DNA from 3 places in the Frankia sp. R43 genome. Region 1 is predicted to be linked to each of the others. Evidence: riboswitches for the same ligand, from Rfam matches in the RefSeq annotation. Region 1 holds a riboswitch; each other region holds the start of a gene.
What was found. Region 1 has a riboswitch for cyclic di-AMP ahead of ACG83_RS42745 (transglycosylase family protein). Riboswitches for the same ligand answer to the same signal wherever they lie in the genome.
Positions count from the first base shown of each region.

Region 1 (9,827 bases):
GCGGATTTCGCAGGTGTGGGGAAGGGTATTTATTTTGTCCCTGATGACTTCGGGTGCTCGCAGGAACCGTCGTTCCATCCGTCGTGGCCGTGCTTTGCTGGTCGCGCCGGTGTTGGCGGCGACGATTGGTGGCGGTATCGCGATGTCCCAGCCGGCGGGTGCTGCGGCGCGGCCGGATGCGCATAGGTTCCTGAGTGCTGTGGTGCCGTGTGAGTCCGGTGGTAATCCGCGTGTGGTGAACTCGATTGGGGCTGGTGGGCTGTTCCAGTTCATGCCGGGTACGTGGCATGCGGTGGGTGGTAAGGGTCTGCCGCAGAACGCGAGTGTGGCTGAGCAGTGGAAGCGTGCGCATATTCTGTATGCGCAGCAGGGTTCGAGCCCGTGGGTGAGCTCGAAGCCGTGCTGGGGCCACAAGGTCTGAGTCGATCGATCGATGCGCTGATCCGGTGTCGCGCGGCCTTTGTGGGTTGGCTGTGGCTGGGTGAGGTGTGGATCAGGGCTGGGGCTACCGCCCTGGGTATGACGCCGGTGCGCCCGTGACGTTCACAAGACGTCCGGGCGTACCGGCGTTTCCGCGTCCGTGTTCATGCGGGTGGTCAGGCTCTGCCCTGCCTGTCGCCGCCAGGTTGGTCACCGCCGCGCGAGCATCCGCGCGGCCCGCTCGGCCAGGAGCCGCACCTCGCCCGCGACGTCGTTCCCATCGACGATGAACTCGAGGATGCCGGGGTCGGTGTAGTACTGATAGATCAGTGCTTCGAGCTGGTCGGCGGTCGCCTCGGCCAGTCCGGTCCGGTCCGCGAGCTCGCGGATGTCCGCCGCGTCCTTGCGGCGTTGGGCGATCAGCTTGGTGGCGAGCAGGAAGCCGTCCGATGCATAGGTCACATGCAGCCCGGGGCCAGGCGCTGGGGTGGAAGCCTCCGCTGGTAGCGGCGGCATCCACATGCCCGCCCTGGTGTTGAGCCAGTTCTCCGGAAGGCCCTCCGCGCGTGCGAGCTCACGGGCCTCGGTGACAACCACGCTGTCTGACGTGATCGCGTCGACGTCCTCGGTGCGCCGCAGATCCCGACCCGACGTCACGGCGACGGCCGCGCCGCCGACGACGAACACCGACCCCGACACTCCTCGTGCACGCAGCCGCTCGTCGAGCCTGGCCAGCAAAGCGACGATCTCGGCCGCGGAGAACTCGTACCGCTCGTTCATGCGGTCAACAGGTCACGGGCGGGGACGAAGACATTGAGACGCTTCAGATCGTCGGGAGTAGCGGCGATCACCTCGTCGGGGTCGAGGAAGGGGTGCTCGGGCACCCAGGGCAGCGGGAGACGCTGCGCTTCACACCAGGCGGGCGGCTCGACTCCTGCCCGGTCGAACTCTCTGCGAGCCAGCGCAGCGAGCAGGACGTCGAAGCCGGGGCTTCCCGTTGACGGCGGCGCGGCCTCCCACGCCCCGGGGCAGCCGTCCTGCTGGTCGAGGAGGAGGCTGAGGTGGTCGCGGCCCTGCAACAGCATTCGCCACGCTCGGTCCTCGTCGCCCATCGCGTGCCGAATCGCCTTGGCAGTCTCCGGTGCGGACATCAGCCGGGAGGAGCGTGCGGCGGCCAGCGCGCTGGCGACCCTGAGTGCGCGGACGCAGAACACCGCGGTCGGCCTGGTCCGGCCCGAACGGTAGGTCGACAGCCTCGAGGCCGAGGTACCCAGCGCGACGGCGAAATCTGCCTGGCTCAGGCCACTGTCAGCCAACGCGCGATCCAGCAACGCGATGACCTCACGGGTGTCCCGATCGGGTTCCACAGGCACCATCCTATCCGTGGGTTATCCGATTAGATAAGCAGACTGGCGAGCGGCCGGGTGCCCGCGGCCGAGGGCGGGTCTCGGCGTGTCCAACGGCTGGACGTCGGCGTGTCGACTTCCACAGGGCAGAAGCGCTGGAACGTCCGCGGCTTCCCGCCCCTGGCGAGCCTTCGGCCCTGTCGGTCCCGTGGGCGGGCCGCCGCCGGTGCCGGGGCGCGCCGCATGAGCAGGGATCTGATCCGCCCGCCCTTTTTCTGGCGAGATATCGCGTGAATCGGGCGATATCGTCCCAGCCTCCCGAAGGAGCTGTGTCGGTATTTCGGTCACTTTGTCTACCGTCATCGGCGGGTGATTTACCTGCGCTCTGAGCCGGTCGGGAGCTGGCCCAGGAAAGAAATTCGCTGCGCACGTGGAGCAGTCGCGGACGCTCTGCACAGGCCGGTTCGCATGCCGGTATTGAACCGGTGACGCTGGCCGTACAGCATCGGGAAAATACGGGCATGGCTGGTCGTGGAGGGGCTGTGGTTGGGGCTTTTCAAGGTCTTCCGGTGGTGAGTGGTGCTCTTCACAGGGGTCTGGAAATCGTGGGTGGGTGGTGGGTAACGTTGGTGACGTGCTTCCGACCTGGGGAGTGCGCATCGGGTGGCACGCTGAATCCCGCCCCGCCCGGTTGGTTGAAGGCGATCTGTGGGCGGGAGCGATTTTTCTGCCGGTGCCGTGGCTGGCTGGTCTGACGTTCGACGGCTGGTGTGGTGCGGATTTCGCAGGTGTGGGGAAGGGTATTTATTTTGTCCCTGATGACTTCGGGTGCTCGCAGGAACCGTCGTTCCATCCGTCGTGGCCGTGCTTTGCTGGTCGCGCCGGTGTTGGCGGCGACGATTGGTGGCGGTATCGCGATGTCCCAGCCGGCGGGTGCTGCGGCGCGGCCGGATGCGCATAGGTTCCTGAGTGCTGTGGTGCCGTGTGAGTCCGGTGGTAATCCGCGTGTGGTGAACTCGATTGGGGCTGGTGGGCTGTTCCAGTTCATGCCGGGTACGTGGCATGCGGTGGGTGGTAAGGGTCTGCCGCAGAACGCGAGTGTGGCTGAGCAGTGGAAGCGTGCGCATATTCTGTATGCGCAGCAGGGTTCGAGCCCGTGGGTGAGCTCGAAGCCGTGCTGGGGCCACAAGGTCTGAGTTGATCGATCGATGCGCTGATCCGGTGTCGCGCGGCCTTTGTGGGTTGGCTGTGGCTGGGTGAGGTGTGTCAGGGCTGGGGCTACCGCCCTGGGTATGACGCCGGTGCGCCCGTGACGTTCACAAGACGTCCGGGCGTACCGGCGTTTCCGCGTCCACACCGCTTGGCCTGAGGCCCTAAGCAGCTCGGCCGGCCTCGACGCGGGCCCACGGGGCTTGGGAAAACCGGGCTCGCAAGGGCCACAGGGCTCGCAAGGGCCACAGGGCTCGCAAGGCCGCGGATTCGCGGGACTCGCGGGCTACGAGCCCGGGGCGATGCTCTCGGCAGGGCCGCCGATGTGGATCCAGTCGGTGCCCGACCCGGAGTACATGTACACACCCTGCTTGTCCGGGGTCAGCGAGTACAGCCGATTCCCCGTCACCACGAACTGGGCACCAGGACCACCCACCAGCTCCCAGTTCGTCGACCGACCCGAATAACGGTAAATATCACCCGAACCCGGCGCTATCGAAAAAAGACCATACCCACCACCGTAAAGCACCACCCCAGGACCACCGATCTGCACCCAGTTCGTCCCCGACCCGGAATACACATACACACCCTGCTTGTCCGGAGTCAGCGAGTACAGCCGATCACCCGTCACCACGAACTGGGCACCAGGACCACCCACCAGCTCCCAGTTCGTCGACCAACCCGAATAACGGTAAATATCACCCGAACCCGGCGCTATCGAAAAAAGACCATACCCACCACCGTAAAGCACCACCCCAGGACCACCGATCTGCACCCAGTTCGTCCCCGACCCGGAATACACATACACACCCTGCTTGTCCGGAGTCAGCGAGTACAGCCGATCACCCGTCACCACGAACTGGGCACCAGGACCACCCACCAGCTCCCAGTTCGTCGACCAACCCGAATAACGGTAAATATCACCCGAACCCGGCGCTATCGAAAAAAGACCATACCCACCACCGTAAAGCACCACCCCAGGACCACCGATCTGCACCCAGTTCGTCCCCGACCCGGAATACACATACACACCCTGCTTGTCCGGAGTCAGCGAGTACAGCCGATCACCCGTCACCACGAACTGCGCGCCGGGCCCTCCGATGACCTCCCACCGGCCCGGGGAACCGAGGTACCGGGAGATGTCACCGCTGTCCCGGCTGGTCGCGAAAAGGCCGTAACCTCCGCCGTAGAGCTTCCCGGTGGGCCCGCCGATCGGAACCCAGTTCGTGCCGGACCCCGAGTACACCTCGACACCGCTGCGGTCAGGGGCAATCCGGTACACCCCGCCGCGCGCTGTGGTCGCGCGGCCCTGCTGCTGCGCCGGCAGGCCGGATGCCGGCACCGCCTGGGCGGACGGCAGGGCAGCGGCGTTCCCGGCCCCGGTGACCGCCGAGCCGCCAGGCACCGAACCGGCGGCCATGCCCGCATCCGAGCCGGAAAGCGGCACGCCGCCGCCCGCGACGGAACCGGTACCGGCGCCCGGGCCGCCTGACGGCGACGAGCCCGTCAGCACCGAACCCGTCTCGACGCCCGGGTCGGCCCCGGGGTCGTCCCCACCGGCCAGACGATCGACAGGCCCGTTGTGCCGGGTCAGCAGAAGCACGGCCGCGACGAGCACCACGAGCGCGGCGACGGCCGCGGCCAGCACGCCGCCGAGCCGGGACCGGCCGCGGCGACGACCACGGCGACGACCGTCGCTGTCCGGCAACGTGGGCGTCGACGACTTCGCTTCCTGCGCGGGCGCGGGCGCGGACGCGGGCGCGGCCGGCAGTGCGGACGCCACCTCACCCGCGGAGTCCTCCGCGCCGCCGAGGGTGCCGACGGTGCCGCCGGCTCCCTCGGAATCCCCGGAATCCCCGGATCCGAACGGTTCCTGCGGGGTGAGGACGTAGCGCGTCAGGTCGGCGAGAACGGTCGGCGGCAGCCAGCCCTCGCCGACGCGAAGCCGTTCGTCTGTTGACTGCCTCCGACACAGGCTGATCAGATCGGTGGGGGTGGGCCGGGCCGCCGGATCCTTTTCCAGGCAGCGCTCCAAAATGCCGCGGATCTGCTCCGGGCAGCTGTCCCAGTCGGGCTGCTCGTTCACGATGCGGTGGAACACGGCGACATCCGCGCCGAACGGCAGCTCGCCGGTGGCCGCGTAATAGGCGGTGGCCCCGAGCGAGAAGACGTCACCCGAGGTGTCCAGGGCTTTCCCGCGAATCTGCTCGGGCGCCATGAAGGCGGGTGTGCCGATCGGTTCGCCGGTTCTGGTGAGCCGCACCGACGACGCCTCGACAGCTCGGGAGATGCCGAAGTCGATGACCCGCGGGCCGTCGGCGGCAAGGATGACGTTCCCCGGTTTCAGATCCCGGTGGATCACGCCCGCCACATGGATGGACTGCAGTGCCTCGGCGACCCCGGCGATGAGCACGAGGACGCTTTCCACCGGCAGCGGGCCCTGGCGGGCGACGGCCACGGCGAGGGAGGGCGCCGCGACGTAGGCGGTCGCCATCCAGGGGCGCGGGGCCTGGGCGTCGCTGTCGATGACCGGGGCGGTGTACAGGCCCTGGACGCGTTGGGCGATCGCCACTTCCTTCTCGAAGCGGCGGCGGAACTCGGGGTCGGAGGCGAACTCCGGCCGGGCGACCTTGAGCGCGAGCGGCCGGCCACCAGGGGTGTAGGACAGGTACACCGCACCCATGCCACCGGCGCCGATCCGGGCCCGGAGCCGGTAGCCGCTGATCTCGCGAGGATCCTGGGGCGTGAGCGGATTGAACACCGCATCCGGGGCCGGCCCCGATCCGTCAGGTGCGCCTGGTGGCGTACCGTTCATCGGTCTCCCTCAGGGTCGGGTTCCGTGCCGCACAGCGGTGACCAGCACAAACAGCCCAGCGCCGGCCATTCAGCCAAAACAATAGCCAACCCTGACTCTATGCATCATTCAGGGCACGGCACGCGAGACCTCGTCCGCGGTCGCCGCTCCCGCCCCACCCCGCCCCGCCCCGCCGCCTGAGGCGACCAGCCATGACCGCGGCCCGGCCGCCAGCCGACCGAACGCACAAAATGCCGGTGTGCCCGGACGTCTCGTGGACGTCCGGGCACACCGGCATGATCACCAGAGCACCGACTCCGGCACGGTTCTCACCGGGAGGTGCTCCGCAGTGCGGCCCGAGGGCTCACCCGGGCTCAGACCTTGTGGCCCCAGCACGGCTTCGAGCTCACCCACGGGCTCGAACCCTGCTGCGCATACAGAATATGCGCACGCTTCCACTGCTCAGCCACACTCGCGTTCTGCGGCAGACCCTTACCACCCACCGCATGCCACGTACCCGGCATGAACTGGAACAGCCCACCAGCCCCAATCGAGTTCACCACACGCGGATTACCACCGGACTCACACGGCACCACAGCACTCAGGAACCTATGCGCATCCGGCCGCGCCGCAGCACCCGCCGGCTGGGACATCGCGATACCGCCACCAATCGTCGCCGCCAACACCGGCGCGACCAGCAAAGCACGGCCACGACGGATGGAACGACGGTTCCTGCGAGCACCCGAAGTCATCAGGGACAAAATAAAAACCCTTCCCCACACCTACGAAGTTAGCTGTCGGGTTCGAGCCGGAAAAGCCCGGCCACACAGTGCGTGACAGGTCGACCGCACTATGCGGCTTCACCCCGAGGACGCCTGCCTACGACGCCCGGGAACCTGGGTCCCCCGCTCCCGCCTACTGGATGTCGAAGCACCGGGCGAGGCGGGATTCGGCGTGCCACCCGATGTGCGCTTCCCAGGTCCGGAAGCACGTCACCAACGTTACCCACCACCCGCCCGCGATTTCCAGGCCTCCGTGAAGAGCACCACTCAGCACCAGGAGGCCTTGAAAGCCGCTGCCGGCCTCCTCGACCCGGTGGAACGCCCCTTTCATGCCGCCGACATTCCATCAGCGTCAGCATCCCGCCACAGCACAACCGGAACCACCGTGCACCCGGTGACCGCCGGACTCGGCTGCGCGACGAGAAATTCTCCGGCCCGCGGAGAACACATCACGCGAAACAGACAGAACGCCGCCTGGCCACGGGGCTTCCGGCCGGCAGTGCGCGGGGGATTTGTCGGTACTATCCCGCGATTGGCGACAGAGATGATGGTTGACGCCATCCGCCGATATTCGAAGTATAAGTCGCGACGCACGTCGCAGAGGAGCTCGCGATGGACAGCGCACCGCCGCCGCAGAAGACCAGCGAACAGCCACCGCCGATCCTGGTCGCGCTCGACGCGGTCAGCCGGCAGAACCCGTACCCCACCTACCGGTCGATCCAGGAGAGCGGAGCGTTCGTCCGCAGTGAGGTCCGCGGCTGGGTCACCACCATCATCACCGGGCACGCCGACTGCTCCGCGGTCTTCCAGAGCCCGGACCTGGGCAGCGGCTACTCGGCCGGCCTCCACGCGGGTGCCCATCGGTCGACCGGATCCGACGACAGCGGGCTGAAGTCCCTGCTCCGGAAGGACCCGCCGGAGCACACCCGGCTTCGTGGCCTGGTGAACCGTGCCTTCACCCCGGGGGTCGTCGCGACCCTGACCGCCGAGATCACCTCGGTCGTCGACACCCTGCTCGACGCGGCTCTCGCGGCCGGCGAGGTCGACATGATCGAAGCGTTCGCCCGCCCGCTGCCACTGTCGGTCATCTGCCGCCTGCTCGGCGTCCCGGCCGAGGACGAGCCGGTCTTCAGCGAATGGGTCGTCCCGCTCGTACGCGGTCTGGCCCCCGACATGACCCTCACACCGGAGGACCTGCGCGCCCGCGCCGAGTCCACGCACTCCATCCAGGACTATTTCCGTGGCCTGATCGCCGAGGTCCGGGCGAAGCCACGCGAGGACCTGCTCAGCCAGCTCGTCGCAGCCGGGCAGGACAGCGACGTGCTCCCGGAGCAGGAACTGCTCGACCTTTGCATCCTGCTGCTCCTGGCCGGGTTCGAGACGACGGTGAACCTGATCGGCAGCGGCATCGTGGCGCTCCTGCGCAACCCCGACCAGCTGGCGCGGCTACGGGCCGAACCCGAGCTCGTACCGGCGGCGATCGAGGAGATGCTCCGCTACGACCCCACGTTCCCCTTCCTGATCCGCACCGTGCTGCGGGACACCGAGCTGAACGGCCATCCGTTCAGCCGCGGCGACAGCGTGGTGATGCTCATCGGAGCCGCGAACCGTGACCCTGACGTGTACCGCGAACCCGACCACTTCGACGTCGCCCGCTACGCGCAGACGACCAGCGCTCCCCGCCACTTCGGTCTCGGCCTGGGCATCCACTACTGCCTCGGTGCGCCGCTCGCCCGCGCCGAGGGCGCGATCGCGCTGCGTGCCCTGCTCGCCCGCACCGAGAAGATCACCCTGCTGGACGAGCCCAGCTACCGGCCCAGCGCCTGGGTACGCGCGATGAGCCGGCTGCCACTGCGCCTCTCGGCGTAACCGGGCTCTCGGCGTAACCGGGCTTTCGGCGTGGCCGGCCTCCGAGCGCTAGTCCCGCTGCACCCGCGGCAGCGGGACGGCGCCGTGATGCGAGGTCAGCCCGCCGTCGGCGACGAGCGTGGTGCCCGTGATGTAGGAGGCCGCCGCGGAGGCCAGGAACCAGACGGCGCCGGCCTGCTCGTCCGCACGGCCCCAACGCTGCAGCGGGATCCGCTGGCTGCTGGCCTCCACGACCGCCGGCTGCGACAGGTACGGGGCCATCAGCGACGTCTCGGTCAGGCCGGGCGCCACCGCGTTCACCCGGATGTTCTGCGCCGCGTAGTCGACCGCCGCGGCCCGCACCAGATTGATCACCGCGCCCTTCGACGCGTGGTAGGCCCAGTTGCCGGGATCCGCCTGCAGCCCACCGCTTGACGCCGTCACGACAATCGAGCCCCCGCCGCCGGCCCGCAGCACCGGCGCGACCGAACGGATGCCGATCGCCACACCACGGACGTTCACGGCGAGGATCCGGTCCAGCCGCTCGATCGCTCCGTCGGCCTCCCAGGGCACGGTCCCGCCGATGCCGGCGTTGAGGACGGCCACGTCCAGGCGCCCGAAGCTGGCGAGCGCGAGCTCGGTCATCCGTGCGCCGCACTCCTGCGTCGAGACGTCCGCGACCAGCGTGACCACCTCCGGCTCCGGACGAACGGCTCCGTCGAGGCGGGCAGCGGGCTGTGAGGCGGGGGACGCGGGCGGGGCGGAGGGAGCAGGCGGTTCCGCGGAACCGGCGTCCGCGGCAAGGTCTGCCAGCCCGGCCAGACCGGCCTCGTCCGCGTCGACCGCCACCACACCGAACCCGCGGGCGGCGAACAGCTCGACGCAGGCCCGGCCGATGCCGGAAGCGGCGCCGGTGATGACGACAGCCTGGGCGACCACGTGACCTCCGCGCGTCTCCCGACCCGGCGCCGCCGGCTCGGCCTGACCAGATCGATCAGCCAGCAGAGTCTCGCCGACTGGCATGAACGGGACGGATCGACCAGGTGAGGGCCGGCGGTCGGCTCAGGGACGTCCGATAGCTCGGGCCGCCGCCGGCACCACGCTCGAGTAGCCAGGCTTCCCCGCGGTATGGAGACCGGAACCGCCCCACATGGGCCGGCCGGCGATGCTGCGCGGCTGCTGCCGGGCAAGCTTCCCGGCGATCTGGTCAGCGATCAGCTGCAGTCGTTCCGTCGGAGGGGCCGGCTCGTGGTTCGTGTACGTGACGGTCACCTCGACGTGATCGACGAGGAAGAAGAGGGTGTCCATCGCGATGTCGTAGGTGACTCCCTGGCCTCGTACCTGCACCGTCGCGCGCGCATACCTGGCGGCTCCGGTCGGCGCCGGGGGAGTCTGGGCGCCGGTCAGCTGATATTCAAGCTCATCGCC
Region 1 covers NZ_LFCW01000005.1:639,584-649,410, forward strand. Annotated here, with positions in the region: gene ACG83_RS42730 (transglycosylase family protein) at 44-421, shown strand; gene ACG83_RS23520 (hypothetical protein) at 631-1,200, opposite strand; gene ACG83_RS23525 (helix-turn-helix transcriptional regulator) at 1,197-1,796, opposite strand; gene ACG83_RS42735 (transglycosylase family protein) at 2,585-2,962, shown strand; gene ACG83_RS42740 (serine/threonine-protein kinase) at 3,262-5,790, opposite strand; gene ACG83_RS42745 (transglycosylase family protein) at 6,144-6,521, opposite strand; cyclic di-AMP (ydaO/yuaA leader) riboswitch at 6,534-6,734, opposite strand; gene ACG83_RS23540 (cytochrome P450) at 7,164-8,420, shown strand; gene ACG83_RS23545 (SDR family NAD(P)-dependent oxidoreductase) at 8,469-9,338, opposite strand; gene ACG83_RS23550 (hypothetical protein) at 9,462-9,827, opposite strand, start outside.

Region 2 (9,827 bases), on a different contig from region 1:
CTGCTGGTTCCCGCGTGGGGCATCCGGGACGGGTCCCCGATGTCAGTGCGGTAGTGCGCCCCGTCGAGCGAGATGCGGCTGACCGCTTCGTACGCCGATCCTCGCGCGGACTCGAGGTTGGAGCCGATGGCCGTGACCGAGAGCACCCTGCCACCCGATGCGACGACCTGCCCGCTCTCGTCGCGGCGAGTCCCGGCATGTAGCACATCGACACCGGTCAGCGCCCCCGCGGCGGTGAGACCACGGATCGGGCCACCGAGCCGAGGCGCCGTGGGGTAGCCGGGCGCCGCGACGACGACGGTGATCGCTGCCCCGGAACGCCACGTCGGGCGCACGCGGCCGGACAGCACCGCGGTCAGCGGCGAGTTCAGCAGGGCCAGGATCGCCTGAACCTCGGGGTCACCGAAGCGAACGTTGAATTCGACCACACGAAGGCCACGGGACGTCAGCGCCAGCCCGGCGTAGAGCAGGCCTGTGAACGGGGTGCCGCGCCGTGCCATCTCGTCCACCGTGGGTCGGATCACGGTACGGACCACCTCGTCGACCAGACCCGCGGGCGCCCAGGGCAGCGGGGTGTACGCGCCCATGCCGCCGGTGTTGGGGCCGGTGTCACCGTCGCCGACCCGCTTGTGGTCCTGAGCGGGCGAAAGCGGCACGATCGCGCCGGACTCGGTCACGATCGCGAACAGCGAGACCTCGGGCCCGTCGAGGTACTCCTCCAGAACCACCCGGTCGTCGGTGTCACGCAGGCTGGCACGCACGGCCTCGACCGCCACGTCCCGGTCAGTGGTGACCGTGACGCCCTTGCCGGCCGCCAAGCCGTCGTACTTCACCACGTAGGGCGGGCCGAACGTGTCGAGGTCGGCCAGCGCCGAGGAGATCTCGGTGTGATCTCGTGAGTCGGCCGTCGGCACGCCGGCCGCGCGCATGATCTCCTTCGCGAAGGCCTTGCTGCCCTCCAGCCGTGCCGCGGCGGCGGACGGCCCGAACACCGGGAGCCCGCGGGCCCGAAGCTCGTCGCCCGCACCCGCCACCAGCGGGACCTCCGGGCCGACGATGGTCAGGTCGGCGTGGACGGTCTCGGCCAGGCTGGCGACCGCGTCCGGATCCTCGACCCGAAGCGGGCGTGGCTCGGCAAGCTCCGCTGTACCAGCGTTTCCAGGGGCGCACACGAGCCCGCCGACCGCCGGATCCCGGGAGAGCGCGCGGCAAAGAGCATGCTCACGCCCACCGGACCCGACAACAAGAACCTTCATCGCTTGGAGGGGGCGAAGGACGCAGCCGCGGAAGTCACGGGGTCCAGGTTAGCGCGCGCCTTGATCGTTGAGCCTTTTTACCGTGGTCTCAGAGGCCGACCCCGGCCTGCCAGAGCAGGTGGGCCATGCCGTGCACGAGGTGCAGCGCGCAGCGCCGGGCATCGACCTCGGCCATGGTCTGGACGATGGCCGGAGCGTCGACGGGCCACACGTGGGGCTCGCGGCCGAGCACGGTCAGCGGTGCCGGGTCGTCCCGGCCCTCGAAGGTGCGTCCGCCGGGCTCGACGAACAGGTGTAGCGACCGGCCGGGGGCAGGGAAGCTCTCACACCGCCAGTAGAGCAGCGGCCAGGCGTGCAGCCGCTCGCGACGCAGCAGCGGCCGCCGGTGATCGTGCGGGCCACCCGCGCCCCGCACGCCCCGCCGGTCCGCGGACGGACCATCCTCGGCCTCCACGGCGTCCTCACCGTGATCGTCCTCATCGTGACGACCGCGACGCCCGCCGCGAACGCGGCGATCGCCGTGGCCCTCGTCGAAGCCGGCCCCGGCCCCGGGGGTCCGGATCGATCCCGGCCGGCCCGAGCCGGCGCCGCTGACGCCGGCGTCCCAGCCGCGGTCCGCCCGCCGCCCGTTCGCGCGCACCGTCACCGGGGGCGTCAGATTCTCCGCCGCGCAGAAGGAGAGGAACTCCGTGATCTGCGCCTGGACGTGTTCGGCGATGGCCGCCGCCCGTTCCAGACGCAGCGCCTCGGCGCGTTTCGAGCTGCGGATCGCGTGGCTTCCGCGCAGCAGGACATCGGTCAGGGTCTCCGGGAGCGCCTCCCCGGTCGGGGAGAAGCCGACCGGCCAGGTCGCCGGGTCGATTCCGCGTCCAAGCGGATGATCCGGCCGGACCGTCGGCGACCAGCGGGCCGGGCTGGGCTGACGCGGCGCGGTCGCCCTCGTCGTGTCGAGCTCGGTCGACGCCGACGCCGACGCCGACGCCGACGCCGATGTCGACGCGGGCGTCGGCACCGGCTGGGTCGGCCCGCTGTCGCGCGCGTCGGCGCGGTCGTCGTCCCAGGAGGGGTGCGGCGGTAGCCCCGCCATCGTCATCACCCCCGGTCGTCGCCAACTGTGACGACGTCAGCCTGGGCCGTAACTCTGTGTAGCGCAACCCGAGGCCGTTGTCGGCGCGTGGGGGATCACCGCGCCGAATCGGGGCGTCGTGCGCCAGTGTGGCGCGACAGCGTGATCAGAGCAGTTCGTTGATCACCAGGGTCTGTGCCCGGCCGGGACCGACACCCACAGCCGACACCGGGGCTCCGGACATCTCCTCGATCGTCGCCACGTACGCCCGGGCGGCGTCCGGGAGGTCGGCGAAGTCCGTCACACCGGAGATGTCCTCATGCCAGCCGGGGAGCTCTTCGTAGATCGGCTTCGCGTGGTGGAAGTCCGTCTGCGTCATCGGCATCTCGTCGGTCCGCCTGCCGTTGATCTCGTAGCCGACGCAGACCGGCACGGTGTCGAAGCCCGAAAGCACGTCGAGCTTTGTCAGGAACAGATCGGTGAGCCCGTTGACCCGTACGGCGTAGCGGGCGATCACCGCGTCGAACCAGCCGGTGCGCCGCGCCCGGCCGGTCGTCACGCCGAACTCGCCACCGATCCGGCGGAGCTCCTCACCGACCTTGTCGTCGAGCTCGGTGGGGAAGGGCCCCGAACCCACCCGGGTGGTGTACGCCTTGATGATCCCGACGACCCGGCTGATCCTGGTCGGACCGATCCCCGCCCCGGTCGCCGCGTAGCCGGCCGTCGGGTTGGAGGAGGTCACAAACGGATACGTGCCGTGGTCGACGTCGAGCAGCGTGCCCTGCGATCCCTCGAGAAGCACGACCTTGCCGTCGCGCAGCGCCGTGTCCAGCAGGAGACCGGTGTCGGCGATGTGCGGCGTCAGCCGCCGCGCGTAGGCCGCGTACTCCTCGACCACCTCGTCGACATCGATCCGGCGCCGGTTGTAGACCTTCGTCAGGACCTGGTTCTTCTCCCGCAGCGCCAGCTCCAGCTTCTGCCGGAAGATGCCCGGGTCGAGCAGGTCCTGGACACGGATGCCGGTGCGGGCGACCTTGTCCCCGTAGGCGGGGCCGATGCCGCGGCCGGTCGTACCGATCCGCGCCTTGCCGAGGTATCGCTCGGTGACGCGGTCGAGCGCCCGGTGGTGCGGCATGATCAGATGTGCGTCCGCGCTGATCAGCAGCCGGGAGACGTCGACCCCCCGAGCCTGCAGCCCGTCCATCTCGGACAGCAGCACGCCCGGGTCGATGACGACACCGTTCCCGATGACCGGGACGCAGTCGGCTCGCAGAACTCCGGAGGGGATCAGGTGCAGAGCGTAGCTCTCCGCACCGATCACCACCGTGTGGCCGGCGTTGTTACCTCCCTGGTACCGAACGACGTAGTCGACGGCGCCGCCCAGGAGGTCGGTCGCCTTTCCTTTTCCTTCGTCGCCCCACTGGGCGCCGATGAGGACTAGAGCAGGCACCGGGCGAGGTTACTAGGGATATCGCCCTGTCGGGACCCGATCGGCCTCGACAGGGAAAAGCTCGCTGCGTTATGCCATCTCATGACTACTATGCGAGGTCGAGTTCACGGAGTGCGACCGGATCGCTGTCGGCGAGAAACTCGCGGCACCTGGTCGCCTCCGCGTCCTCGCCGATCTCCGCCGCAGCCCGCGACAGTGCGGCCAGCGCGCGCAGGAAGCCGCGGTTCGGCTCATGAGACCACGGAATGGGCCCGTGGCCCTTCCATCCGGACCGCCGGAGCTGATCGAGGCCCCGGTGATAGCCGGTACGCGCGTAGGCGTAGGCCGCCACCGGCTGACCCGCGCCGAGCGCCTCCTCCGCGAGGATCGCCCAGCCGAGGCAGGCAGCGGGGAAACGGGCCGCGACGGACTCCGCGCCCGCACCCGAGGTCATCGCCTCCACCACAGCGGCGTCGGATGGAAGCAGCGTCGGCGGCGGACCCGACAGCAGGTTCTGGTTCGCGGGCGGTGTCGTCATGGGCACATCCTGCCTGACCGGCGTCACGCCCGGCGCCGGGCGGGCCCACCGGCTGACTGCTGGTCCCGCCGCGGCCCACATGCCAACCAGGCATACGACGACCTGCCAAACTGGCATGAGGCACCCGGAGCCAGGTCAGCTGGTGACGGTGGCGCTCCACAGGTTCTGCCCGACCACGCCGGGCTGCCCGTCGCTGATCCGCGTCAGGTATGAGTAGAGCGCGGCGACGCCCTGGGACTCCTGGCCGAACTTGCCGTCGACCGTCAGCACGAACTTGCGCTCGCGCATCTCGGCCTGCCACACGAACGCGTCGGCGCGTACCTCGTCGCCCATGCCGACGTTCAGCGCTTCACCGCCGAAGTTGGTGCCGACCTGGCTGCGTGCGCGTTCGAGGGTCATGGGGGGCTCGGCCGGGGTGAGGGCCTGCTCGACGGCATCGCCGATGGTGCCCGAGGATTCCGGGGCCGGGCCGTTGCGCGTCAGGCCGAGCTTGTTGCTGCAGGCCGGCCACGGTGACCAGCCACGCGAGTCATACAGCTTGTAGGCGGCATCGTCCTGCATCGCCGGCGGAGCCTGGTCGGGTCGACCGGGGTAGCCGAGGCCTGTCCAGGTGCGCTGGTCGAACTGGTAGGCGCCGTAGAAGCCGTTGCCCGTGTTGATGGCGTAGTTGCCGCCGGACTCGCACTGGCGTAGCCGGGCGAAATCATCCGCCGTCGCGGCGCCGGCAGGGGCCGCGGTGACGGCGAGCCCCGTTCCGACCAGGGCCGTGACGGCCCCGGTGGTCCGCAGGACACGGGTGGCGGTGGACGGCGGCTGCGCCGCGCGGTGCCTGCCACCACGACCGGTCGAACGGACGGGATCACGATCATGCGACCGCATCAGGTGTCCTTCCCGTCGCCTGCGGGGTGAGCTGTCGGGTTCGGGCTGGAAGCTGCCCGGTCGGCGTACCAGGACCCGGCCCGTCCTCGCGGACCGGTGTGTCCCGGCTGTATCGGTACGCCGGCTTAACCCCTAGGACGCAACGAATGCGCCCGGATGGTGGGTCCCCCACTCCTGCCCTGTGTCGTCCGCTCCAGTACCGGCCGAGTGGACGGGGGCAGGATTCGGCGTCCGTCCACACGACCTCGCCCCGGGGGGAGGCGAGTGGGCGGAACTGTAGCGAGATCTACCTACATGACGCAAATCCCGCTGGCCAGGGCGGGATCGGAAAGGACCATATCGGAGTCACCCGAACGGGCCAATTGACGGATGGGTGGAGGAGATGGTCATCACACCCGAACCGCGCCACATTACCGTCCCCTCGACATCTCGGACGCACCGGGGGTCCGTCATGCGGCTGGCGCCCCTGCCGGCTTCAGGCCGGGACGGTCCATGACCCGAGGAAGGTCCATGACCGGCGATGCCCGCTCGGCGGCCCAGGCCTGGGCGCCCGGGGACACGGGGCGGCGCCAGGGAGGGTCGGCGGCGGGCGGTGGGGGGCCGGCGACGGCGCCGGCCACCGGCAGCTGGAGAGCGCCGACGCCACGCCCGCCTACCGGGATCGCCGGTGTGGGGCGGGTACCGATCTGGCCATGACCGGTGCGGTGAGGTGGCGTCGTCGAGGGAGGTCGTTCGGCGCGGCCGTGGAGGGAATGCGCGCCGAACGCATCCCGCGGGTGATCGAGATGATCGGCGGGAAGGCCGCGACGCCCGGACACCTGCCCCGAGGCCGGTACCGCTCCGGCGGTGGGGCTGTCCGGGTCCTGCGACACGCGGACCGTTGGGGCGCTCCGCGTTGCGTCCCGCGCGCCACGGCTGGGTCAGCGCCGGGCGGGCGGGCCGTCGCACGTCACGGCGACTGGATGAGACGCCTTCCGGGCTTGACGGACCGGGAGGAACGTCCCGTCGGGCGAGGTGCTCGACAACTCGGATGTGGACAACTCAGATGTGGATCAGGTGTGGACAACCGCGCTGGGACGGTGCAGCCACGGTCGGGTGGTTCCTGGGGCTCCTGGCATCACCGCGCCCGACCGGGACGGAGCGGGCGGGTGCGGTGAGCCTCCCCGGCGCGCGTCCGCGCTTTCGGGGCTGGGAGGAGGGAGGGACGAGGATCCGGTCGGACGGCCGTGAAGGCCCGCTCTCGCCGGAGCGGGAACGCAGTCGGTGGGCCGACCGTTGTCAGGCGAGGACGGCATGCACGCCCTCGACCGACTCCCGGTTCGCGGCGGGGTCCCTGTCAGCGTTGAGCCTTTTCCATCGTCGGCTCCGACCTGCGGTATCTCCGGTCGTGCACCATGAGATGGGAAGGCTCGTCGATCCGGTCCGGGCGGGGGCTTTCCCCGTGCAGCCGGGAGGGTTCGGCTGTGGAAGGCAGGTTGCCCTCACGGGGTGCTGGCTGTCGGTGCCGCGCGCTGGGGCCCGCGAATGAGCGGGCGGGCAGGCAGGCGACCGAGTGCTCCGCCGGGGCGGGCAGGCGTCAGCCGAAGGTGGCCGCCCAGGTCTGCGGGCCGAGGACGCCATCGACGATGAGGCCGCGCGCCGTCTGGAAGTCCCTGGCCGCGGCTGCGGACTTCGGCCCGTAGCAGCCGTCGACGGCGAGGGAGTAGCCGAGGGAGTTCATCTTTTCCTGCCAGGTCTTGATTTCGTCAGTGACCTGGTTGTGTACCGACGCGAAGTAGTTGCGCGTCAGAGGGGGCACACCCGTGGTGGCGACGGGCTGCGCGACCAGACTGGTGCGCTCGGCCGTACGGGAGGCCTGGCTGCCTGACCCCGACGACGACGCGCCGGGTGAGAGCTGGTCGCCGCCCATTCCGCTCCCGCACACCGGCCACTGGCCGAATCCGGAGCGGAGCGCGAGCTTCAGCGCCGCCTCGTCCTGCAGGGCGGGTGGAGCGGTGTGTGGAAGGCCAGAGTACCCCAGACTCTGCCAGGTCCCGGCGGAGAACTGGTAAGCGCCATAGTAGCCGTTACCGGTGTTCGTCGTGTAGTTGCCGCCGGACTCGCATTGCCGCAGACCTTCCCAGGTCGTTGCGGCATTCGCCGGTTGGCTGATGGCGATTGTGCCTCCGACCGTCGCGACAAGGACGGATACGGGGACGAGGGTGCGGGCCCGGCTGCGGGTACTGCTGCGGCGTTGTCGGCCACTGGTACGTGCGTCGGACATGCGTGAGTTTTCCTTCCCCACGCCTGCGAGGTGAGCTGTCGGGTTCGGGCAGGGAACAAGCCCGGCCGCATGTCAGGAACTCCCAAATCCTGTGCCTTCGACAGCAAGGAAGACGGTTCCTCATTGCTGTCAACGGCCCTGCGGCTTCACCCCAAGGCCACCAGGTTCGGTGGCCGGGTATTGGTTCCCCCGCTCCTGCCATCGGGTTTTTGTTTCCGGCGGATGGGGGCAGGGATTCGGCGTGCACCCGTCGGGTGCCCGGCCTGTCTCCGGGCACGGCGAAGACCATAACCACAACGTCGGGCGAGGCGACAAGGATTGAATGGTCGACGTGAAGAAGAGCACACTCCCGCGCGCCTTCTTGAGATTGGCTGTGGGCCCTGGTATCGCGCGCGCACGCGCGCTCATTAACTTGGTGGGCGTTTCGTGGTGGAGGGTTCGGGCCGACTGATCACGCTCGCGAAAGATCACCGGTATTGCCTGCGGTGCGAGCTATTCGCCGGAATCGGAGCCAAGGCTACCGCTCACTGCGGATCTCGTCACTAACGAGGGTAAAAATTTATATTCTTGTACCGATGGGGGTTCGGGCGTCGCGTCATGTGAGATACGCAATCGTAACTATGAGTTAACGTAAGTGTATCTTTCGTCGCCGACGAGCCTGTCGGGGGGTCGGATCGAGGGCTCGGAGCGCCGCACCGCCGAGGCCTGGAGTGATCTTGTGGGGGTGCGTGCAGACTCGGGCGTCATCGTCGCTGTGGCACCCATGGTGCCTCTCGGTGTCTCTCTGGTAGCCGATGGTCACATCGGTGGCAATGTGGCGAATGGCCGGGCCCGTGGCGACCGGTCCGGCCAGCCCGCTGTGGACGGCGGCGCGAACTATGTCCCCGCGCTTCGGTGCGGGACGGGTCGGGAGAGCCTGCAGCGAGCCGGACGTTTCCCGGTCTGTCTGGACGAGGCCGGAGATTCCGGATGGCGGGCCCGCTGCCGCGGTGGTGCGTTCCGTCCACCGATTCGCTGCTTGGCGCTGATCCCTCACTGCCGTGCGAGCCCGTGGGTGGCCGAATCGGCCGAAGAGGCCACATGGCAGCCCACGCGAGGCTTTGCCCAGGCGTGGGCGGCCTTGGCATCGAGGTGTGGTCTGAGCAGGTCGTCGGGCCGCGTCTACTTCCGCGCGGGATCGGACCACTGTGGCCCTGAGGGTGTCCTGGCTCGGTATGGCGGGCGATGTGCCGTCGCCAGGCCGCACGATCTTCGTGGGGTTCTTCCGGGTGCTTGACGTCCCGGATCGCGGCCGGGCGCGGGCTGGTCACCCGCTGGAGACCTGTGAGTGAAATAGATCACACACTGCTGCCGGCCGGTCGTCCGGACGGGTGAACGTCAGCGGCCGGGCGTTGGCGGTTGAGATCACGTGCGGGCGTGGCGGGGGTGCTGGGCGGCCGGGGCGGGCCGTCGTACTGCCCGCGGCGACAGGGAGCCGGAGCAGTGGGAAAGGAGATGCCGGGAGCAGCGGGAGAAGGAGATAAGGAGAGGGAGATGGGAGACAAGGAGGAGAAGGAGGAGATGGAGGAGATGGAGACAGGGAGCGGGCGACGGGCCGCGGGGGAGCGGTGCGCCAGGAGCCGCGGGGAGCGGAGAGGCCAGGAGCCGGAGCCAGGCATGGGCGCGGCCGCGATCGGTGAGCCTTCTCGATCTCACGTTGTCGGGCGCTGTGGCCCACAGGCCAGAGCCGACGATGGAAAAGGCTCGGTCGGCGCGCACGCGGACGATGCACCGGGCGGCATCAGGCGAGCGGCATCAGGCGAGCGGAGTGCTCCCGGGAACGTGGGCGCCCCCGGGAGCATGAACGGACTACTGAGGTCCCTGCCGGACCAGCGTGGCCCGGCTCAGATGTCGGGCAACGGACCGGGCAGAGCCCGGATGACGTCGGTCAGACGCCGATCGAACGGCCCGCGGACCGCAGGTCAGAACAGGCCTGGGCGACTCGTGCCGCCATCGAGGTCTCCGCGGCCTTCCCGTAGGTGCGCGGGTCGTAGGCCTTCTTGACCCCGACCTCGCCGTCCACCTTCAGGACCCCGTCGTAGTTCCGGAACACGTGGTCCACGATGGGGCGGGTGAAGGCGTACTGGGTGTCGGTGTCGACGTTCATCTTGATGACACCGTAGTCGAGCGTTTCGCGGATCTCGGAGAGGTCCGAGCCGCTGCCGCCGTGGAAGACGAGGTTGAACGGCTTGGCGTCGGCACCGAGGCCGAGCTTCTCGGCCACATGCTGCTGGCCCTCGCGAAGGATCGCAGGCCGTAGCTGGACATTGCCGGGCTTGTACACGCCGTGAACGTTGCCGAACGTCGCGGCCAGCATGTAAGCCCCCTTCTCCCCGGTTCCGAGCACCTCGGCGGTG
Region 2 covers NZ_LFCW01000006.1:504,022-513,848, forward strand. Annotated here, with positions in the region: gene purD (phosphoribosylamine--glycine ligase) at 1-1,256, opposite strand, end outside; gene ACG83_RS26565 (hypothetical protein) at 1,345-2,343, opposite strand; gene ACG83_RS26570 (adenylosuccinate synthase) at 2,489-3,772, opposite strand; gene ACG83_RS26575 (DUF3151 domain-containing protein) at 3,861-4,289, opposite strand; gene ACG83_RS26580 (transglycosylase family protein) at 4,425-5,168, opposite strand; cyclic di-AMP (ydaO/yuaA leader) riboswitch at 5,170-5,408, opposite strand; gene ACG83_RS26590 (transglycosylase family protein) at 6,745-7,431, opposite strand; cyclic di-AMP (ydaO/yuaA leader) riboswitch at 7,438-7,683, opposite strand; gene fbaA (class II fructose-bisphosphate aldolase) at 9,359-9,827, opposite strand, start outside.
Region 2: linked by a shared signal. The riboswitch ahead of ACG83_RS26590 (transglycosylase family protein) and the one ahead of ACG83_RS42745 (transglycosylase family protein) in region 1 are both predicted to bind cyclic di-AMP.

Region 3 (9,827 bases), 170 kb from region 1:
GCCGGGAAGAGCAGCGTCGAGCAGGTCACCCGACAGCCGCGGGCCGCCGTGGCGCGGGGCGGCAGCTGCCGCGCACAGCAATGCCGAGAGATCCGGGCAAACCGCCCCGGCTGTTTACGGCGCCGCCGTCGGCCAAACTGATCAGCGTTGCCCGACACACGCCGCAAGCATCTGGGCAGACGAAAACATGGCCCGGTGAGCCCGTCGCGGATCGCGCCGGGGATTTCTGACGATCGCCGCAGGTTCGCCCGGTGGGATCTGGCGGTTGCCGCTGGTGGTGACAGTGCGGGGGGCGGGCGATCTCCTCGGCCACGGGGCCGCCCGCGAGCGCGGCCGTAGCTGCCGGGCAGGGTCTGAGGATTGTGGTCACGAGAACAGCCGCAATCCTCGACTCCTCGAACCGCGGCTTCGAGCTGCCACCACGCCCGCCACCACCGCCGGAGGGGACCTGAGGATTATGGTCGCGAGAACAGCCGCAGTTTTCGACTCCGCGAACCGCGGCCTCGAGCCGCCGCCGTGACCGCCACTGCCGCCGGACGAGATCTGAGATCTGAGATCTGTGGTCGCCAGGGCGCGGGTGGCAAAAATCCCGAGAAGCGGCGGATCCGGGCGAGCGAATTCGGCTGGGCAGCCCGGGCTCGTCCGCCAACGGCGATCCCAGCCAGGTCCACCCGACTAACCGGCCTTGATCGATGTTGTTGCACGACAGGATCCTATTCTTAGGAAACCGTCCAAAACCGGTTCACATACTTGCTCCACACGGCGCCATCCGGATCCACCGACACATCCACACGGATCGGCTGCACACTGATGATGACGATGACCGGGCATCAGCCAGGATCGCGGCTCCCGGCCATCGCCACCCGCACCCCGCCCATGCCACGGGGCCATGACGGTCGTCGCGATCGATCACAGGCCACAAGCCACATCACTTATTGTGACGATCAGTCGGATGGCATCCAGTGGCCAGAACGGCGCAAGCCACTCGCCCGCCGCTTCGCTCCGTCACATCCGAAACCTTCCGTTGTCGACACGGAGATCTCCGATCGCTGGATCACACGGCAACCGGTGATGATCCATCCAGTCGGGTGCATCCGTTGGTCGACACCCGTCTGGTGGCCTCGACGCGCGCCGTCGTCCGTTGACTATGTGCCGGATCCTGCCGACCGCACGCCTAAAATCCCATGCGTCGACTAACGTAACCAACCGTGTCGGAACTTCGGCGATGGTCGAGAGCGGGGCGATGGTGCGCCTCCAGGCTGCCTTCCGCCCAGATCACGACGCCCCTCCAGCAGGCCCGCACCGCAGGCCGCGGCCGGAGTCAGCCATGACGCACCCCCAGCCGAGGCGACACGAGCTCTCGCTCCTGCCCGGCCGCGGCGATCTGATGGCCGAGCTCGCCAGCCGCCTGGAGGCTCTGGACGCGCTGCTCAGCCGGCTGGAGGACGCGGAGCGCCAGGCCGCGGACGCCGGCGAGCACATCATTCGCACCAGGCAGTGGCAGGAGGACACGGTCCGGACGCTCCAGGAGGAGCGAGCCCGGATGCGTCAACGCCAGCAGGCTCTGGACGATCTCGCCGAGCACGCGCGCGCGGCCGTCGAGGCCATGCAGAGCAGCTACCGCACTCTTCCGCCCGAGGTGACACAGCTCGCGATCGAGCTGCAGGTGCTCCACAACTCCGGGTTCCTGAGCCGCCGGAGCGGCCGTCCGCGCTGAGCCGGCCGTCCGCGCCGAACAACCGTTCCCCTGGGCAGGCCCGTCCACGCCGAGCCGGCCCGTCCACGCCGAGCCGCCGTCCGCGCCGAGCCGCACCCCTCCGTGGCCGTGCTTCACGGCCCGCTCCGGCGTCTGTTGCGGGCCGCCAGTTCGGAACTTCTCGTCACCTAAAGTGTTTGTCCGTGATCCTCGTGTGGCCGTCCAAAAACGTGACGTGAAGCTCAGCACCCCCTCTGACCTGGGCAGATGCGCTCCCGCAAGGGGCACTTCTTTGCACACTCGGTGTAGTTGGGGGGGACTAGTGTTTACCCACACCATCCGTGTGGACTAGTCTCGCTTGCGACGTCACGACAACACCGGGCCGAACGCCGAATCCTGCCCGCGGCCCCGGTGTCCCCTCCGAGTCGTCACCTCGGGCAGGAGCGGGGGACCCACCTCCACCGACCGGCACCAAGTAGTGGTGCGGGTCTAGGGGTGAAGTCCATCGCACGAAGGTCGCGCGACGGACCGGGCAGCCCAGCCCGAACCCGACAGCTCACCTCGCAGGCGTACGGGAAGGAACGCAACGTTGTCTGCGCAAAGCGTGCAGCTTGATACCGAGAGACGCCGGCAGCAGGAAGGCCGCGGCCGCCACCGGGCACCGTCAGCCCCCACGGCGTCGAGTCGAGCAAGAGCCAGGGCCCGAGCTGTGGCCGCCGTCACCACCGGGACTGTGGCAGTCTCCGGGGTCGCGCTCGCCGGATGTGCTCCGGACACCAACGCGGACGCTGCGTTTGATGAGGCGTCGAACACCGCCCCGATGACCCTCGCGACGCAGATCGGCTCGCGACTGGCCGTCGACGGGGCCATCCAGGTTGCGTCCGTGGCCGGCAGTGGGTCCACCACCGTGCTCGACGCCACCACCGACATCTCCGCGCCGACCCTCTCCTCGAAGGTCGACGTGGGCCTGCGGGTGACCAACCCCGAGGTCACCGTCAACGCGAACGAGCCGGTCAACATCGGTTTCTCGCTCTACGACGAGCAGACCAAGGCCCCGCTGGCCGACCAGCTCATCAAGGTCCAGGTCAAGCTGCCCACCGGGTGGGCGACCTTCCTGCACCTCACCACGGACGACCGGGGCCAGGCCTCCTACACGGCCCGAGTCCTGACGACCACCAACGTCACGGCGATCTTCGATGGTACGGACTCGCTGCAGTCCGCCCACTCCGAGAACGACGCCACCCTGACGGTTCGCCCCCCCGTGCCGGCGCAGGCCTCCCGTCAGGCCGTCCGCTCGACCGTCGAGGTCGAGACGCCCGTCGTCAGCGTGAACGTCGGAGCGAACACGATCGGCGAGAAGGCCGTCTACCTGGCATCGCTCCAGGCCGGCAAGCCGTACATCTACGGCGCGGAAGGCCCGAACTCGTTCGACTGCTCCGGGCTCGTGCAGTACGTCTACAAGCAGCTCGGCAAGAGCGTGCCCCGCACGACGGACCAGCAGTACGCGGCGACCACGCACATCTCCCAGTACAACAAGGCCCCCGGCGACCTGATCTTCTTCGGCACCCCGGGCAACATCTACCACGTCGGTATCTACGCCGGCGACGGCAAGATGTGGGTCGCCCCGCACAGTGGCGATGTCGTCAAGCTGCAGACGATCTACACCACTTCGTACCTGGTCGGCCGCGTCGCCTGAGCACCGTGAGTACCGGCCGGCCCACCTTGCTTTGCCGGCTGGCTCCGGGCTCCCCCCTGTTCACCTGATAAGCCGCACGCACTGACGGGGCAGCACGGATCGCCCTGTCCTCGGAACGAGCCGCCGCGCGATCTCCCCCTCCGGTCGCGCCCGGCTCCCGCCGCCGGGTCGGCGTTGGTCGGGATTGACTCCGGCCCGGCGGTCACCAGATCCGATGTGTGGTCCCCTGCACCGGACCGCAGCCTCACCTTCCGCAGACCTGCGAGCACGCCCCGTAGCCCGCACCGCCAGGAAGTGCCTGACGCCGCGCGACTCGCGCTCGCCGCGTGACCGTCTCGACACTTCCAGCACTTAGGCCGTTGCGACATCATTCTACTTCGGCATAAGCGGTGTAGATGCGGCGCAAACCGTCCAGAATGCGACCATCGGGCATCAACACCTGCCGCATAAACAAAACAGAACCACACGCGCCACCCACCCGGATCCGCAGATCGTAGATCCTTCCGGTGGGATGGACGTCAGATCCCCCCCCATCTGACGTCCATCCGGCCGGAAGGCCTCGGACTCCGCTGGTCGCCGTTCCGATCCCCCCCCCATTGGACCGGCGGCCAGCGGACCCTCCGCCACCCGGCCTCCTTGTGGCCTGTCGACGCCGTTACCCCCCTCCCGGCGACGCCGACAGGCCACGCGGGCCCCGACCGTGACTCCTCACCGGGATCACGGTCGGGGCCCGAACAGGAAATCGGCGCCGACGGCCGGAGGCAGCACCTCCGGCGCCCCTGGAGCCAGCCGAGAGGCAAGACCGGCAGGCCTGCTGATCCAACCTTCACCGGATCCGCAAGACCCGAATTGGCCAGCGGCTCCGCGACATCCTCGGCCGCCGCCGGACATCCGAGCTAAGTGACTAGTTCTTTGCAACTAGAGCAACTCGGCTGGAGTATGACGTGGCGGCCGATGCGGGGCCGATGGAGTCAGATGCGGGGCCGACCCCGCACCCCACACCCGTCCTCGTCGCACCCACCCTCGTCCCACCCGTCTCGTCGAGCCGGACTGTCTGTCACACGGTCCGGTGCAGGTCGCGGGAGAACTTCCACAGGGCGTCCGTGACGCCCTTGTCCCACTCGGTCTCGGCGAACCGGCCATGCGGCGTGACGTTGTCGCAGGTCGGCCCGGGCTCGGTGTCGAACTGCCCCACCACGCCGACCGCGGCGTAGATGGGCGTCGCCGAGGTGCAGGCCGCGAGCAGCGCCAGCCGGGCCCCCTCGCCCATGCCCCAGAGGTACACCCGGTCCAGGTCGATGTCGGACCGCTTCTCGTCCATATAGCGCACGACGTCGCTCAGGTACTGCACGTCCGCGCCTTTCGGGTCGTCCAGTCGCCAGGTTCCGGCGACGGCCTCCGGGAAAGCGAGCGCGAGATCCTTGCGATTCGCCAGCGAGGACACCTTGCTCCCCTCTTCCAACGTCTTCGCATCCGAATTGTCATCGTGCAGGATGATTACCAACGGCAACGGGTCGCCCGGATCAGAAGGCGCCTGGACGAGCAGTTCCCGGCCGGCCGAGGGATAGCTGTCCGGGATGGTCGCCTTTTCGACCTTTGGATGGCCCCGTCCCGCGGCCAGCCACCAGACGACCACCAGCACGACGCCAATGATGATCACGTTTCTCTTGTTCTTGCCCCACCAACCGGCAAGGGGATTCGACGCCACGATGCAACCGAACCACACCCCACGCCCGGAAATCGCCTGATTCGAAGCAGCGCGTCCCGGCAGACCCGTTCAGGACGACGCCGGAAGCGCCGGACGACGCCTGGGACAACGCCCGGACGACCATCACGCCACCCCGCCGCCCCCGCGACTGCCGGCCACCGGCGCGGGTGTGCTCAGCCCTCCGCGAGCGCGTGAGCTCTGGCGTCACGCAGGATGCCCACCTCACGCGGGCCGTCCAGCGGCGCCAGCGGGCCGTGCACCCAGGTCAGCAGCAGGTCGGCCAGGGCCGGGTTCTGCGCCAGCACCGGCCCGTGCAGGTAGGTGCCGATGACCTTCCCGTCGACGACACCATCGGTGCGGGCGGGCGTCCCGTCCCCGACGCCGACCCGGACCGTGCCGAGCGGGATGCCGCGGAAGCCCGGCAGCGGGCGGGTGCGCCCGCCATGGTTCTCATAGCCGTAGAGCGTCGGCAGGCCCAGCTGGGGGCTCGGTTCCACCACGATGTCGCCGACCGCGCGCGGCGGCGGCGGGACGTCCGGTGGTTCGAAGGAACGGCGGGTCTCGACGTCGATCAGGTTGACCCCGTCGTGGATCTGGCCGTTGCCCGCCGGGAAGGTCGCGCCGATCACCTGGTAGCCCGCGCAGACGGCCAGCACGGCCGCGCCGCCGGACACGGCGCGCAGCAGCGAGCGGTTGCGGCGCATGCCGTCGGCGGCCAGCACCTGCGGCTCGTCCTCACCGCCGCCCAGCAGGTAGATGTCGCAATCGGCCGGCACCACCTCACCGGCCGGCACCTCCACGATCTCCGCCCGCAGCCCACGCCAGCGCAGCCGCTGGGCCAGCACGATCGCGTTGCCACCGTCGCCGTAGGTGCCGAGCAGCTCCGGATAGATCAGCGCGATCCGGGTCGCCGAGGGGCGGATCACCGGGTGGTCCGCACGAGCAGGTCGCGGAACGCCGTGTAGTTCGCGACGACGTCCACCACCTTGTCGTTCGCCGCCGCGGCGGCGGCCTCGGCGTCGGCATGGACGCTGTGAGGAACCTCGGCATAGGCCAGGCGCACGCTCATGTCCTCCTTGCGGCCCCCGGTGACGAGCACCTGGCGGCCGGAGAGCCGCTCGAAGGGCACATCCCAGATCCAGGACGGGTCACGCCCGTCCGCCGTCTGCGAATTGAAGTCGATCACGACCGGCCGCGGCGGCGCCGAGTTCAGCAGCTCCATCATCTCGACCCAGCCGGCCGGGTTCTTCGCCAGCAGCAGGCGGGCCTGATGGCCGTCCTGGCCCAGCGGCACCTCCTGGTAGCGGCCCTGGACGTCGCCGATACCCCGCATCGCGGCGAGCGCGTCCTCGACCTCGACGCCGAACTCGCGCGCGGCCGCGGCGGCCATCGCCGCGTTCGCGAGGTTGACCCGCCCCGGCAGGTCGATACGGGCGGGGATGCGCCGGCCGAACCACATCAGCTCACCGAGGCCGGCCACCGAGACGATCGGCTCAGGCCTGGCCAGGCCACACTCACACCACCAGCCGGCGGCGTTGCGGTGCAGCAGCCTGGCGCACTGCGGGCAGACCATCGCGTCCGCGGTCCAGTTCTGGCCGGCCGACACCCACACCTGGCGTGACCAGGTCATCGCCGCCCAGGCCACCAGCGGGTCGTCGACGTTCGCCACCACGACCGTGTCGCGCAGCTCGGCGCCCAGCTCGCGCCAGATCGCGGCGATCCGGCGGGTCTCGTTGGACCGGTCGAGCTGGTCACGCGAGATGTTGAGCAGCAGCACCACCCGCGGCAGGATCGCCCGCGCCACCTTGGGCAGCCAGATCTCGTCGACCTCCAGGGCCGCGGGAGAGTCGTACGGCGGCCTGGCCAGCGCGGTCATCACGCCGGGCGCCATGTTCGCGCCGCCGCCGTTCGACTTCACCGGGCCCAGCGTGCCCAGTGCGCGGGCCAGCAGCCTGGTGGTGGTCGTCTTGCCGTTGGTGGCCGAGACGCAGGCCGTCGGGCGGTTGGAGCCGACCTCGGCCAGCGCGCCCGGGGAGATCCGCAGGGCGATCTTTCCGCCGATCATCTCACCGGAGCCGCGGCCCAGACGGCGGGACGTACCCGACGCCAACCGCTCGGCCGCGAGCGCAAGCTGGGTACGGGCTGTGAGCCGGCGTGGCAGGGGTGTCGTCATCGCGTCTCAAGAGTGCCATGCGCCCGCGCGGGCGTGATGCGGGCCCTGCGCTCTGCCCCTGTTTCCACCGTGTCCCGCCCTGTCCCCGCCCTGTCCGCGACCGCGCACCGCGTGTCCTTCGCACGAGTTTGCCCAGGTAGGGGAATCACCTGACGTGGGTCGAGCCCGTCCGCCGAGGCACATGTGAGGCCCACGCGAGGCACGTTCGCCCCGCGGCCACGCGGTCACGGTGCACTCATGAGTAGGAAGGCGCGGCCCCTGATGGATGAGTAGGGCACCCAGCGGTGAGAATCACAGAAGGGATACGGCATCACCCCGGGTCGGCAGGCCAGCGGGCCCCATGAGGGCACGCCCAGACCCGGCGGGAAGGGACGTGAGGACAGCCAGTGAGCACCAAGGGGATAGCGATCGCCCAGCACGGCGAACGGTGGACGGCACACGACCTCCACATCGCCGACATGGAGGATCTCGACTCGCTCGTCGACGCCATGCACGACCTCTCCTCCGGCACCGTCATCGCGTTCGTCGAGGAGGACGACGAGTACCTCGCCATCGTGCGGATCACCGCGCGGGATCCCGACCCGAAGGTCTTCCTTTCGGACCGCCGGGTCCTGTTGACCTCGGATCACGCCGAGCGCCTCTTCGCGGACGCGCTTCCGTCCATGGCGGGGTTCGACAGCGACGACGACTCCGACGAGGACACCCCCGTCGGCCAGGCGTCGCCCGTCGGCGACCTCGACCTCCTCGCCGATCTGGGGACGCCGGCCGAGGCGCTGCTCGAGCTGATCGCCGAGGAGGGCATGCTGCCCGCCGACGTGATCAGCGCCATCAGCGAGCGGGCCGGCGCCGGGGAGATCTTCGACGACGCCCGTGGCTGACGTCCCGGCAGGGGCGGCGAGTCCTGCGGGCGGGGCGACCCGGGCCGCGGACGGCGGGGCGCCGCCGTCCGGGCCGGGCGTCTACCACGATCTGATGGGGCTCGCGCTGGCCGAGGCGGCGCTGGCCGAGACGGCCGGGGACGTCCCGGTCGGCGCGGTCGTCGTCGCCGCGGACGGGCGGATCCTCGGCCGCGGGCACAACGCCCGCGAGGCCGTCGGCGACCCCACCGCGCACGCCGAGGTCATCGCCCTGCGCCACGCCGCCACCGAGCTCGGAGCCTGGCGGCTGGGCGGGACGACCCTCGTCGTGACCCTGGAGCCGTGCACCATGTGCGCGGGCGCGCTGGTACTCGCCCGAGTCGACCGCGTCGTGTACGGCGCGGTCGACCCCAAGGCCGGCGCCGTGGGCTCCTTGTGGGACGTCGTCCGCGACCGGCGGCTGAACCACCGCCCCGAGGTCATCTCCGGCGTCCGCGCGCAGGAATGCTCCGACCAGCTCGCCGCCTTCTTCGACGGCCGCCGCGGCCAGCGCCGCCCCCGCGACGGGACGGACCGGCCGGGCTGAGCCCGGTCCGCGCCCCACCAACCACGCACCCCGACCACCCGCCCACAGACCCGACCGTGGCAGGCGAGCGGGACCGGACGGCGGGGCGCCCGAAGCTCCACCCACCCCGGTGAACCGAACCGGGACGACATCGCGTAAGCTAACCCGCGGTGGAGTCGCCTAGTGGCCGAGGGCGCACGCCTCGAAAGCGTGTGAGGGGGCAACCCCTCCGTGGGTTCAAATCCCACCTCCACCGCTCCGATGGCTGACGTGTGCCCACCCCCTGAGGGGTGGGCCTGGTCGGTTCGGTTATGTCTGCCGGGGGGCAGGCCCCCCGAAACCCCCCGACCCGAAAAGCCCGTGGCACCGGTACCTGACGTGTGCCCACCCCCTGAGGGGCGGGCCTGGTCGGTTCGGTTATGTCTGCCGGGGGGCAGGCCCCCCGAAACCCCCCGACCCGAAAAGCCCGTGGCACCGGTACCTGACGTGTGCCCACCCCTCTGGAGGGGCTCGCTCTGCGGTCGCGGATCGAGGAGCGGGTCGGGGCATGTTCAGGGAGAGTGGCTGACGGTCTGGGCGTCGGTGTGTGCAGGCTGCGGTTCCGCTGTCGTCCCAAGGGGTGTTGGCGGTGCAGGTTGTTTCCTGTGCGGGCCTTCCACGGAGAGGTTGGGGAGCAGGGCTTCGAGCCGGCGTGGCAGCCACCAGTTGGACCGGCCGAACAGGTGCATCGCGGCGGGTACCAGGATGGTCCGCAGGACGAAGGCGTCCAGTGCCACCGCGGCGGCCAGTCCGACGCCGAACTCGGAGATCACGCGTTCGCCGCCGGCGGCGAACGCAGCGAACACCGCGATCATGATCGCCGCGGCGGCGGTGATCACCCGGCCTGTGGCGGCCTGGCCGACGATGACGGCCCGCCGGTTGTCCCCTGAGCGCAGCCATTCCTCGTGCATCCGGCTGACGAGGAACACCTGGTAGTCCATCGAGAGACCGAACAGCACCGGCAGCATCAGCACCGGCAGGAACGGCTCCACCGGCCCTTCGCCGAGGCCTAGCGGCTCCGAGCCCCAGCCCCACTGGAAGATCGCCACGATGACGCCGAAGGCCGCGGCGGCGGCGACCAGGTTCATGACAG
Region 3 covers NZ_LFCW01000005.1:470,145-479,971, forward strand. Annotated here, with positions in the region: gene ACG83_RS22920 (hypothetical protein) at 1,328-1,717, shown strand; cyclic di-AMP (ydaO/yuaA leader) riboswitch at 2,113-2,280, shown strand; gene ACG83_RS22925 (C40 family peptidase) at 2,406-3,392, shown strand; gene ACG83_RS22930 (PHB depolymerase family esterase) at 4,450-5,118, opposite strand; gene ACG83_RS22935 (type 1 glutamine amidotransferase) at 5,274-6,026, opposite strand; gene ACG83_RS22940 (MurT ligase domain-containing protein) at 6,023-7,273, opposite strand; gene ACG83_RS22945 (tRNA adenosine deaminase-associated protein) at 7,660-8,151, shown strand; gene tadA (tRNA adenosine(34) deaminase TadA) at 8,246-8,716, shown strand; tRNA gene ACG83_RS22955 (tRNA-Ser) at 8,865-8,951, shown strand; gene ACG83_RS22960 (MMPL family transporter) at 9,247-9,827, opposite strand, start outside.
Region 3: linked by a shared signal. The riboswitch ahead of ACG83_RS22925 (C40 family peptidase) and the one ahead of ACG83_RS42745 (transglycosylase family protein) in region 1 are both predicted to bind cyclic di-AMP.